DNA from 2 places in the Kitasatospora sp. NRRL B-11411 genome. Region 2 is predicted to be linked to the other one. Evidence: riboswitches for the same ligand, from Rfam matches in the RefSeq annotation. Region 2 holds a riboswitch; the other holds the start of a gene.
What was found. A riboswitch is a leader RNA that binds a small molecule or an ion and turns the genes downstream of it on or off. The one in region 2 is predicted to bind cyclic di-AMP.
Positions count from the first base shown of each region.

Region 1 (5,582 bases), on a different contig from region 2:
CGCTCAGCCGGTGGTGACGCGTCCCGTCCCGGGTGCGCGGTCGGTGAAGGCGAGCGCGGGCAGGGCGACCGGGCGCGGCGGGACGGGGGCCTCGGCCGGCGTGGTGGTGGCGTTCCACGGCGTGCCGGCGAGCCCCGGGCCGCCGCCCTTGCCGAGCGCGACGGTCTGCGCCTGCCCGGCCGGGCGGAACAGGATCCGGGTCGGGTCGGGCGCGTCCGGGTCGAGCCACAGTTCGCTGCCGGCCGGGCCGCCGAACGCGCAGTCCAGCACCGCGATGTCGTCGGGCTTGCCGTCGCTGGTGGCCCGGAACGCCACCCCGGCCTTCCGGTAGCCGGTCAGCCGGCTGCGGCTCAGGGTGACGGCCTCGCCGGCCAGTTGGTGCTTGAGGGTGGTCACCGCGTAGTCGGACTGCCCGGCGGCGTCGATCAGCAGCCCGTCGAAGACGGTGCCCTTGTCGCGGCCGAGCGCGTGCACGGCGATGCCGCCGGCGGCGTTCCCGTACAGCACCGAGGCGGTGTAGTCGAAGTCGTTCAGGTAGGCGCCGTGCTCGATGCCCCAGCCGCCGTTGTGGTACGCCGCGTACTGGGTGACGGTGTGGTGGTGCTCGGCGTTGAGCCAGACGAAGATGCCGTTCTGCAGGTTGTTGTGCGCCAGGCAGCGTTCGAAGGTCCAGACGCCCTCGCTGGTCTCCGGCCACTCGTAGCCGGACGCGCCGGTGGCGCCCTGCACGCCGACGGCCACGCAGTCCCGGGCCGAGGAGCCCGTCCCGGCGCCGAGGCTGAAGCCGGTGAGCCGGTAGGCGCGCGGGTTGGGCTCGAAGGCGGTGCGGGAGGCGACGCAGCCGTCGTAGGCGATGTCGTTCGAGGGGCCCTGCGGGGTGCGGGTGTCGATCGGGCCGTCCCACCAGTACGCGTCCTCCCAGGTGTCGTGGGAGATGCAGCCGCGGAAGGTGATGCCGTGGCTGGCGTGCGGCACGAAGGCGTGGCTGCCGGTGTCGCGGACCACGACGCCCTCGACCACGGTGCCGCGCGAGGTGTCCAGCAGCATGTGGAAGTGCAGCCCGTACCGGCCGAGCACGGGTTCGGTGACGGGCTTGCCGTCCCAGCTGTCCTTGCCGTCGGCGCGCGGGCCGAGCCAGCGCAGGGCGGCGTGCCGGACGTCGGGCGGGCGGCTGGAGGTGAGGTGGACGTGGGCCCGGCCCTGCTCGGTGCCCTCGATCCGGACGTTGCGGCTGAGGTTGAGCACCTCGGCGCCGAAGGTCGCGCCGCCACCGGTGGCCACCCGCGGGTGGGCGTGCCGCAGCGGGCCGGTCAGGGTGACGGTGGCGCCGTCGACCCGGGCGACCGTCACCAGGTCGTAGGCGGTGGAGAAGTCCGCGGTGTCGGGCGGCGCGGTCGGGGTGACGGCCAGTTCGTCGCCGGGCTGCCAGCCGTCGGGGGCGGCGGCCAGCTTCAGCGCGGTGTCGCCGGGCCCCAGGTCGGCGGCGGCCCGGACCCAGGCGGTGCGGGGCGCGCCGTCCAGGCGCAGGTAGCCCTGGCCGGTGACCCACAGGCCGGTGTCGCTGTCGACGACGGTCATCCCGCCGCCCGCGAACCGGTGTTCGTCGACGTGCGGGAAGCGCAGGGTGTGGGTGTGCGCGGCGTCGGGGGCCAGGGCCAGGACGCCGCGGACCTCGACGTTGCCCGCGCTGGCCAGGGTCAGCGTCCGGTCGGCGGCGAACACCAGCGAGCCGCCGGGCTCCACCAGCAGCGAGCCGACCTCGGCGTCGGCGTCCAGCACCACCCGGTCGGTGATCCGCACCGCGCTGCCGGGGCCCGGCGGTTTCCCGCCCCAGCCCTTGGCGTCGGACCACTTGCGGCCGCCGGTGTCCAGCACCGGGGGCCGGGCGGAGGGCTGCGGGCTGCCGGCGGCGGGTGGTGGGGCGCCGGTGCCGTGCGGGTGGCCGGCCGGGGTGGCGGTGCCGGTCCGCGCGGCGGCGGCTCCCGCCGGTTCGTCGGCCCCGGCCAGCGACTGCCGCAGGACCACTCCCCCGCCGAGCGCCGCCGCCGTCCCGGCCGCCAGCCAGGTCAGCATCCGGCGCCGCCCGACCGGCGGGCGCCGGTGCCGTACCGGCGGCGGTTGCCGTTCCTCGTCCTGCCGCTGTTCCACCGTGGCCGCCCTTCCGGGTTCCGCCGCCCTGAGCCGTCGGGGGCAGCATAGGCAGCGCGGGCGCCGGAAAGCGGCGGATTCGGTTTCGCTTCAGCATTCTGACGTACCGTCAGGGGGGTGCGGCGGGGCGCTTCCGGTCAAGGACAGAACGCCCATACGGCGACAAATGACCCGCCCACCGGGTGACCAAACGTGAATAATCCCGCATAACTCAGCATAGTGCAGCAAAACGGGCACAAGATCACCTATCGCCTGACGTCCCGCCAGAATTCGCCGCCGCTCGCGGAGTTCGCCGAATATCCCTTGATCACCCATTCCGGCCACTGTGATGCCGGTCACGGGCATTTGCGGATTCTCCTTAATTCCGCTTAATCTCCTGCCCACGTTCGTGGACACACGGACCCAGTTCGCCCGGAACGCCGAGTCCTGCCGCCGGGCGGGTCGGCTCATGCACAACGCACCACGGCAGGGGCGGGGGAACCAGGTAAGTCGCCCCGGGCGGTCGAAGGACCGCACGGGGCTAGGGGTGAAGCCGGGCGCACCACGCGGTGCGCGCGGCCGGGCAACTCCAGCCCGAATCCGACAGCTCACCTCGCAGGCGTGGGAGAGGAACGCTTCTTCATGCTGCCCATCAGCTCCAAGCGCGCCCGCCGCCTGATCGCCACCACCGGTGTCGTCGGCATCGGGCTGTCGATCCCCTGCCTGACCGGTGGCGTCGCCTCCGCGGCGACCGTCTCCACCTGGGACAAGGTCGCGCAGTGCGAGTCCAGCGGCGACTGGGCGATCAACACCGGCAACGGCTTCTACGGCGGTCTGCAGTTCACCGCCTCCACCTGGGCCGAGTTCGGCGGCACCGCGTACGCCTCGCGCGCCGACCTCGCCACCAAGGACCAGCAGATCTCGGTCGCCGAGAAGGTCCTGGCCTCGCAGGGCCCCGGCGCCTGGCCGGTGTGCTCGATCCAGGCCGGCCTGACCAAGGGCGGTGCCGCCCCCCAGGTCGACACCTCCGGCTCCGCCTCGTCCGCCACCGCCGCGCCGTCGCAGTCGCAGACCCAGGCGCCCGCGCAGTCGCAGTCGCAGTCCGGCAGCAAGGGCAAGTCCCAGAACGGCTGGTCGCAGAACGGCTGGTCGCAGGGCAAGTCGCAGGCCCAGCCGCAGGCCGAGCAGAGCGCCCCGGCCGCCACCGCCGACCAGTCGGCCGGCACCTACACCGTCGTGGCGGGCGACTGGCTGTCCACCATCGCGCAGAGCCAGCACGTGGACGGCGGCTGGCAGAAGCTGTACGACCTCAACCGCTCGGTGCTCACCGAGGGCCCGGACATGATCTACCCGGGTCAGCAGCTCTCGCTCGGCGGCGCCGCCACCGCGCAGCAGCAGTCCGCGCCGGCCGCCACCACCTCCTCCTCCGCCAGCACCCACCAGGGCTCGTCCTGGAAGGGCGACCGCTCCTCCGCCGCCAAGTCGTCGAGCACCCCGGCCAAGTCGTCCACCGCGACCACCGCCACCGCCTCGACCAGCGCCAAGACGACCACCACCGCCACGGCCGCCACCAAGGCGACCGGCTCCAAGGCCGCGGCGATCGACTTCGCGCTGTCCAAGCTCGGCCAGGCGTACGTCTACGGCGGCACCGGCAACGGCGGCTGGGACTGCTCCGGCCTGACCCAGGCGGCGTTCCGCCAGGCCGGCATCAGCCTGCCGCGCGTCGCCGCCGACCAGGCCGACTACTCGACCCGCGTCTCGCTGGACAGCCTGCAGCCGGGCGACCTGCTGTTCTGGTCCAGCAACGGCTCCAACTCGGGCGTCTACCACGTCGCCCTGTACGTCGGTGACGGCAAGTACGTCGAGGCCGCGAACCCGCGTTCCGGCGTCCGCACCGAGACCATCGCCAACTGGGCCCCCGACTTCGCGGGCCGCGTCTGATCACCGGCACGACCGCCGCTGCCCCCGGGGACCTGGTCGGCCCCGGGGGCAGCGGCCTATCCTCGGCCGTACGAGGCCCGACGAGCCTCGACGGAGCCTCGGCAGGGGCTCGACGACCGGGGAGCAGCACCATGGCGAAAGTGACGATCACGCTGGACGCGGACCTGGCCCTGGAGGTGATGATGCGCGTCGGCGCCACCAGCCCCCAGGACGCGGTGGAACTGGTCGTCCGCGACTACCTCTCCACCGACCGCCGCACCATCGCCCGCACCGGCGGCACCCGCGACGGCGAACGCCTCCTCCCCAAGCCCCCGACCATCGAAGAGGGCTGACGCCCCGCCGGGCGGCCGCGGCCCCGCCGGTCCCGAAACCTCCACAACCTCCGCAACTGTCAAGTAACTTACTGTCTAGTAAGTTCACCGGCGAGTACCTAACCTGGGCGAACCCCCACCCCACCCAAGGGAGTTCGCTCATGGCACACCCCCTCGCCCGGGCCGCCCGCGCCGCCCGTCCGCCCGTCGAGGTGCTGCGCACCGGCGGGCGGGTCGTCGAAGCCCGGTCCGCGTACCTGGTGCCGCCGCCCGCGGACGGGGTCCTGGGCGACCTGCCGTTCCGCAACGCGCGGGAAGCGCCGGAGGCGGTGGTGGTGACGCGCCGTCAACCGGACGGCTCCTGGCGGGACGTGACGGCCCGTGAGTTCGCGGAGCAGGTCGCGGCGGTGGCCCGCGGCCTGGTCGCGGTCGGGGTCGGCCCCGGCGCGCGGATCGTGCTGATGTCGCGGACCGGGTACGAGTGGACGCTGCTGGACTTCGCCGCCTGGGCGGCCGGCGCCTGCGTGGTGCCGGTGTACCCGACGTCCGCGGTGGAGCAGGCGGAGTGGATCGTCCGGGACTCCGGCGCGGTGCTGGCGGTCGCGGAGGACGCCGGCACCGCCGAGGTGCTGACCGTGGCGATCGCCCGCACCGGCGGGACGGTGCCGCTGTGGCGGCTGGACGAGGACGCGGTCGGCGCCCTCGCCGAGCTGGGCCGCCCCGTCCCCGCCGAGGAGTTGACGCGCCGCAGACGGGCCCAGGGCCCGGACGACGAGGCCACGCTGATCTACACCTCGGGCACCACCGGCCGTCCCAAGGGCTGCCTGCTCACCCACGCCAACTTCCTCACCGAGGCGGCGAACTGCCACGCCCTGCTGGAGCCGGTGTTCGAGGAGGCGACCGGCCGGGCGCCGTGCACCCTGCTGTTCCTGCCGCTGGCGCACGTGCTGGGCCGGATGATCCAGGTGACCTGCGTGTACGGGCGGGTCCGGATCGGCCACAGCCCGTCCCTGAAACCGGCCGACCTGCGGCCGGACCTGGCCTCCTTCGGCGCGACCTTCCTGGTCGGCGTGCCCTACCTGTTCGAGAAGATCCACCAGTTGGGCCGGGCCGAGGCGCAGGCCAAGGGCGCGGTGAAGGTGTTCGACCGGGCGGCCGCGGTGGCGGTGCGCTACGCCCGGGCCGAGCTGGCCGCGGCGGACG
Region 1 is NZ_JOGH01000071.1:16,633-22,214, reverse strand. Features, by position in the region: gene IH44_RS0126285 (hypothetical protein) at 4-2,148, opposite strand; cyclic di-AMP (ydaO/yuaA leader) riboswitch at 2,595-2,764, shown strand; gene IH44_RS49485 (transglycosylase family protein) at 2,770-4,068, shown strand; gene IH44_RS0126275 (hypothetical protein) at 4,200-4,400, shown strand; gene IH44_RS0126270 (long-chain fatty acid--CoA ligase) at 4,541-5,582, shown strand, end outside.
Region 1: it holds a riboswitch for cyclic di-AMP, as region 2 does, so the genes downstream of both, IH44_RS49485 (transglycosylase family protein) here and IH44_RS49530 (transglycosylase family protein) in region 2, are expected to answer to the same signal.

Region 2 (5,582 bases):
TCCGCGACGAGCAGGCCACCCTGCTGCTGCGCTACGTCGACCAGTGGCACGACGGGGTGCGCACCCTGTGCCGCGGCCTGGCCGCCGAACTCGGGCGCCAGGTCGAGGCGTTCTACTTCCTGACCCCGCCCGGCACCCAGGGCCGCCCGGTGCACCGGGACGACGCGGACGTGTTCGTGGTGCAGCTCTCCGGCGCCAAGCGCTGGTGGGTGCACGGCGGCCCGGCGGACGGCAACTGGGTGCCGGAGCGGGAGGACGGCGACCCGGGCGAGGTGCTGCTGGACACCGTCCTGCGGCCCGGCGAGGTGCTGTACGTGCCGCGCGGCTTCGCGCACCGGGCCCGCGCCGAGGAGGGCGCGCCGTCCGCCCACCTGTCGCTGACCGTCCGGGAGGTCGCCAGCGCCAACCTGTACACCGTCGCGCAGAGCCTGCTCGCCGACAGCTGCGAGCTGCCCGGCCGCCCGCTGGACGACGCCGCGCTCACCGGGGCCGCCGCCCGGCTGCTCGACCACGCCGCGCAGCTGCTGGCCGAACTGACCCCGGCCGACCTGCTGGCCGTCACCCGGCAGGTCATGCTCCAGCCCGCGGCCTGACCGGCCGGAGCCGGCCGCGGGCAGGTGCCCGGTGGCGCCCCGCGCGGCGGGCCCGGCCCGGTAGGTTCGACCCCGTGGAGACTCCGAAGTTGACCCTGCTGACCACCACCCACCGCATCGCCCCCGGCCTGCTGTCCTGGCCCGCCTGGGAGGCCCTCCGGTCCGCCCCGAAGGTGCTGGCCGGTGTCGCGGACCACCCGCAGCTGGCCGCGTTGCGCGCGGCGGGCGTCGAACCGCAGGTGGTCGAGCGCGGCTCGGCCCCGGCGCTGGCCCGCCGGCTGCTGGCCGAGGCCCCGGCGCTCTGGCTGGAGAGCCCGGACGGCGACCCGGGGCTGACCGACGCGCTGGCCCGGATCGCGGTGGAGGAGGCCGGCGAGCACCCGGAGATCGAGGTGCTGCCGGGCTCGTACGACCTGCCGGGGGCCCGGCTGCTCGACCTGGTCGCGGTGATGGACCGGCTGCGCTCGCCCGGCGGCTGCCCCTGGGACGCCGAGCAGACCCACCGGAGCCTGGTGAAGTACCTGGTGGAGGAGGCGTTCGAGCTGGTCGAGGCGATCGAGGAGGACGACCGGGAGACGCTCCGGGAGGAGCTCGGCGACGTGCTGCTCCAGGTGTTCTTCCACTCCCGGATCGCCGAGGAGGACGCCGCGGACCCGTTCTCGATCGACGACGTCGCGGGCGACCTGGTCGACAAGCTGATGTACCGCCACCCGCACGTGTTCGGCGACGTGAGCGTCTCCGGCTCGGCCGAGACCGAGGCCAACTGGGAGCAGCTGAAGGCCGCCGAGAAGCAGCGCGAATCGGTGCTGGACGGCGTGCCGGCCGGCCTGCCCGCGCTGGCGTACGCGGCGAAGCTGGTGTCGCGGGTGCGCCGGGCGGAGTTCACCGGCGTGCCGGACGCACCGTACGAGCTGCCCGCCGAACTGACCGCGGAGTCGGCCGGGCAACTGCTGCTGGCGATCGCGCAGCGCGGCTACGACCGGGGCGTGGACGTGGACGCGGCGCTGCGCGCGGCGGCCCGCCGCTACCGTGCGGCGGTCCGCTCCGCGGAGGGCCTGCCCGAGGAGTGAGGAAGGGGACGGCGCCTAGCCGGCCAGCGGGACGTCCGCGACCGGGCGGCGCTGGGGCGGGACGACCTCGCCGATGGCCTCGCCGACCAGGGTGAGCAGTTCGGCCAGCGGGTCGAGGTGGCCGGGCAGGTCGGCGAGCTGGACGATCCGCTCGCCGTCCGGGCCGGCCACCGCGAACAGGTCGATCGGACCGAGGTGCTTGACGGCGGTGTCGACCAGCGCGGCGAGGTCCGCGGGGTGGTGGACGTCGCCGGAGACGCCGACCACCGGGCAGCCGGGGCGGTCGAGTTCGGCGGCCAGGTCCTCGGCGATGCCGGGGCGCAGGTCGGCGATGAGCAGCCCGGCGGCGCCGGCGGCGGAGAACCGGCGGGCCAGGTCGGCCCCCGAACCTCCGTCGAGCACCGCGATGACCACCACTGCACCGGCTACTCGCATGGCCTGCTCCCCTTTCCGAGGGCGAACCCGGGGCCGGCCCGCACGCCGCCCACTGTGGTTATCGGAGGATCGTAGGCTCGCCCCGACGCTCCGCAACAGGGATTACCCACCAGGTGACCAGACTCACGCGGTGGTCCTTCCAGATACGGTCAAGACATGCCAGACCAGCCCCACGCCGCCCACCCGCAACTCTTCACCTGGGAGTTCGCGGCCGACCCCTACCCGGCGTACGCCTGGCTGCGGGAACACGCCCCGGTGCACCGCACCACCCTGCCGAGCGGGGTGGACGCCTGGCTGGTCACCCGCTACGCGGACGCCCGGCAGGCGCTGGCGGACGCCCGGCTCTCCAAGAACCCGGCGCACCACAGCGAACAGGCCCACCGCAGCGGCCGGGTGGGCATCCCCGGCGAGCGGCAGGCCGACCTGATGACCCACCTGCTGAACATCGACCCGCCCGACCACACCCGGCTGCGCCGGCTGGTCTCCAAGGCGTTCACCCCGCGCCGGGTGGCCGAGTTCGAGCCGCGGGTGCGGGAGATCACCGACCGGCTGATCGACTCCTTCGCGGCCCGCGGCGAGGCCGACCTGATCCACGAGTTCGCCTTCCCGCTCCCCATCTACGCGATCTGCGACCTGCTCGGCGTCCCGGCCGAGGACCAGGACGACCTGCGCGACTGGGCCGGGATGATGATCCGCCACACCGGCGGTAAGAGGGGAGGGGTGGGCCGGGCCGTCAAGCAGATCCGCGGCTACCTGGCCGACCTGATCCACCGCAAGCGCGCCGACCTCGGCGACGACCTGATCTCCGGCCTGATCCGGGCCAGTGACCACGGCGAGCACCTGACCGAGAACGAGGCCGCGGCGATGGCCTTCATCCTGCTCTTCGCCGGGTTCGAGACCACCATCAACCTCATCGGCAACGGCATGTACGCGCTGCTGCGCAACCCGGACCAGCGCGCGCTGCTCCAGCAGTCGCTGGGCCGCGGCGAGTCGGCCCTGCTGGAGACCGGGATCGAGGAACTGCTGCGCTACGACGGCCCGGTGGAGCTGGCGACCTGGCGGTTCGCCACCGCGCCGCTGACCATCGGCGGGGTGGACGTCCCGGTCGGCGACCCGGTGCTGGTGGTGCTGGCCGCGGCGGACCGCGACCCGGCCCGGTTCGCCGCCGAGAACACCCTCGACCTGGCCCGCCAGGACAATCCGCACCTGGGTTTCGGACACGGCATCCACTACTGCATCGGCGCCCCGCTGGCCCGGCTTGAGGGGCAGCGCGCGATCGGCAGCCTACTGACCAGGCTGCCGGACGTTCGGCTGGCCGCCGATCCGGCCGAGCTGCGCTGGCGGGGCGGGCTGATCATGCGCGGTCTGCGCGACCTCCCGGTCTCCTTCACGCCCCGCTGACGCCGTTTCAGCACCCGCGACACGCCGCCGCGCAGGGCCGACGACGCGCCGGGGCGGGGGCGCGCGTCGCACGCCCGTCCGGGACGAACCCGGACATACCTGGATCGTTCGTGCACGTGGAGAAATCATCCGTGATTTCGGCGTGATCATGGTGATATGAGCTTGTGATTGCTCGTCAGCTTTGCTTACTCTCCGACATGCCCGCAGCTGCGGGCCCCGATCGCGGCACGCCGAGTCCTGTCCGCCGCGTCCTCGGGCCACCGACCAGGTACCGGACAGGAGTGGGGGAACCAGTGTGAACGCCGTGGTCCCAACGGCTTGGGGTGAAGCCGCCGGGCAGCGGGCGCAACCGCGTCCGAACCGTCCGGCGGCCGGGCCAGCCTCCCGGTCCGAACCCGACAGCTCACCTCGCAGGCGTGCGGAGAGGATGTCCCGTGCTGTTCACCAACACTGCTCGCCACCGCCGTAGTACCAAGGCCGAGAAGGTCGTCGTCGCCGCCGGCGCGGCCTCGATCGGCCTGGCACTGCCACTGCTCGCCGCCACCGGAGCGGCAGCCGCCTCCGCCGACACCTGGGACCGCGTGGCCCAGTGCGAGAGCGGCGGCAACTGGAGCACCAACACCGGAAACAGCTTCTACGGCGGCCTGCAGTTCACCTCCTCCACCTGGCGCGCCTTCGGCGGCGGCCAGTACGCGGCCCGCGCCGACCAGGCCAGCCGCTCCCAGCAGATCGCGGTGGCCGAGCGGGTGCTCGCCTCCCAGGGCCCCGGCGCCTGGCCGGTCTGCTCCAAGCGGGCCGGACTCGCCAAGGGCGGCGCCCCCGCCGACGTCTCCGCCGACACCGCCTCGCGCTCCGAGGAGCGCCCCACCGCACCCCGCGAGCCCGCGAGGAAGCCCGCCGCCCGGCCCCAGGCGGCCCCCCGGGACGACGCCCCGCAGAACGCCGCCGGCGGCTACACCGTCCAGGACGGCGACACCCTCTCCGGCATCGCCGTCGCGCAGCGGGTCTCCGGCGGCTGGGAGCGGATCTACCGGGCCAACCAGCAGCTGATCGGCGCCGACCCCGACCTGATCGTGCCCGGCCAGGTGCTCGCGCTCTGACGCCGCCGACCCGTTCCGGGTCCGGCATCCGGGACGCGAGGACCGGAGCCTGACGAGGCTCCGCCGCCGCCCTGACGAGGGCCGCGTCCCCTGACGCTCCGTCCGCTCCCGGCGCGCGCCGAGCAGTTCGCGCCACCGGGAGCGGTGGAACGGCCGTCAAACAGGTGAACTACCAGTGAGTAGCCGGGCCACACCGTGAGACGGGGCCCGGCCGGGCGTGGCCGCGGGGCGCTGTGCGGCTAGGCTCTGGTCGTAACGACCACACATCCGCTTCCGCTAGGAGATGCCTCGTGCCGTCCATTGATGTCGTCGTAGCCCGTGAGATCCTCGACTCCCGCGGCAACCCCACGGTCGAGGTCGAGGTCGGTCTCGACGACGGCAGCACCGGTCGCGCGGCCGTCCCGTCGGGTGCCTCCACCGGTGCCTTCGAGGCCCTGGAGCTCCGCGACGGCGACAAGAACCGCTACTTCGGCAAGGGCGTCGAGAAGGCCGTCCTCGCCGTGATCGAGCAGATCGGCCCCGAGCTGGTCGGCTACGACGCCACCGAGCAGCGCCTCATCGACCAGGCCATGCTCGACCTGGACGCCACCCCGGACAAGTCCTCGCTCGGCGCCAACGCCATCCTCGGCGTCTCGCTCGCCGTGGCGCACGCCGCCTCCGAGGCCAGCGACCTGCCGCTGTTCCGCTACCTGGGCGGCCCGAACGCCCACGTGCTGCCCGTCCCGATGATGAACATCCTCAACGGCGGCTCGCACGCGGACTCCAACGTCGACATCCAGGAGTTCATGATCGCCCCGATCGGCGCGGAGTCCTTCTCCGAGGCCGTCCGCTGGGGCGTCGAGGTCTACCACACCCTCAAGGGCGTGCTGAAGGAGCGCGGGCTCTCCACCGGCCTGGGCGACGAGGGCGGCTTCGCCCCGAACCTGGACTCCAACCGCGAGGCCCTCGACCTCATCACCGAGGCCATCAAGAAGGCCGGCTAC
Region 2 is NZ_JOGH01000085.1:45,797-51,378, reverse strand. Features, by position in the region: gene IH44_RS0128685 (JmjC domain-containing protein) at 1-593, shown strand, start outside; gene IH44_RS0128680 (MazG family protein) at 668-1,663, shown strand; gene IH44_RS0128675 (SDR family NAD(P)-dependent oxidoreductase) at 1,679-2,098, opposite strand; gene IH44_RS0128670 (cytochrome P450) at 2,255-3,499, shown strand; cyclic di-AMP (ydaO/yuaA leader) riboswitch at 3,732-3,930, shown strand; gene IH44_RS49530 (transglycosylase family protein) at 3,934-4,599, shown strand; gene eno (phosphopyruvate hydratase) at 4,890-5,582, shown strand, end outside.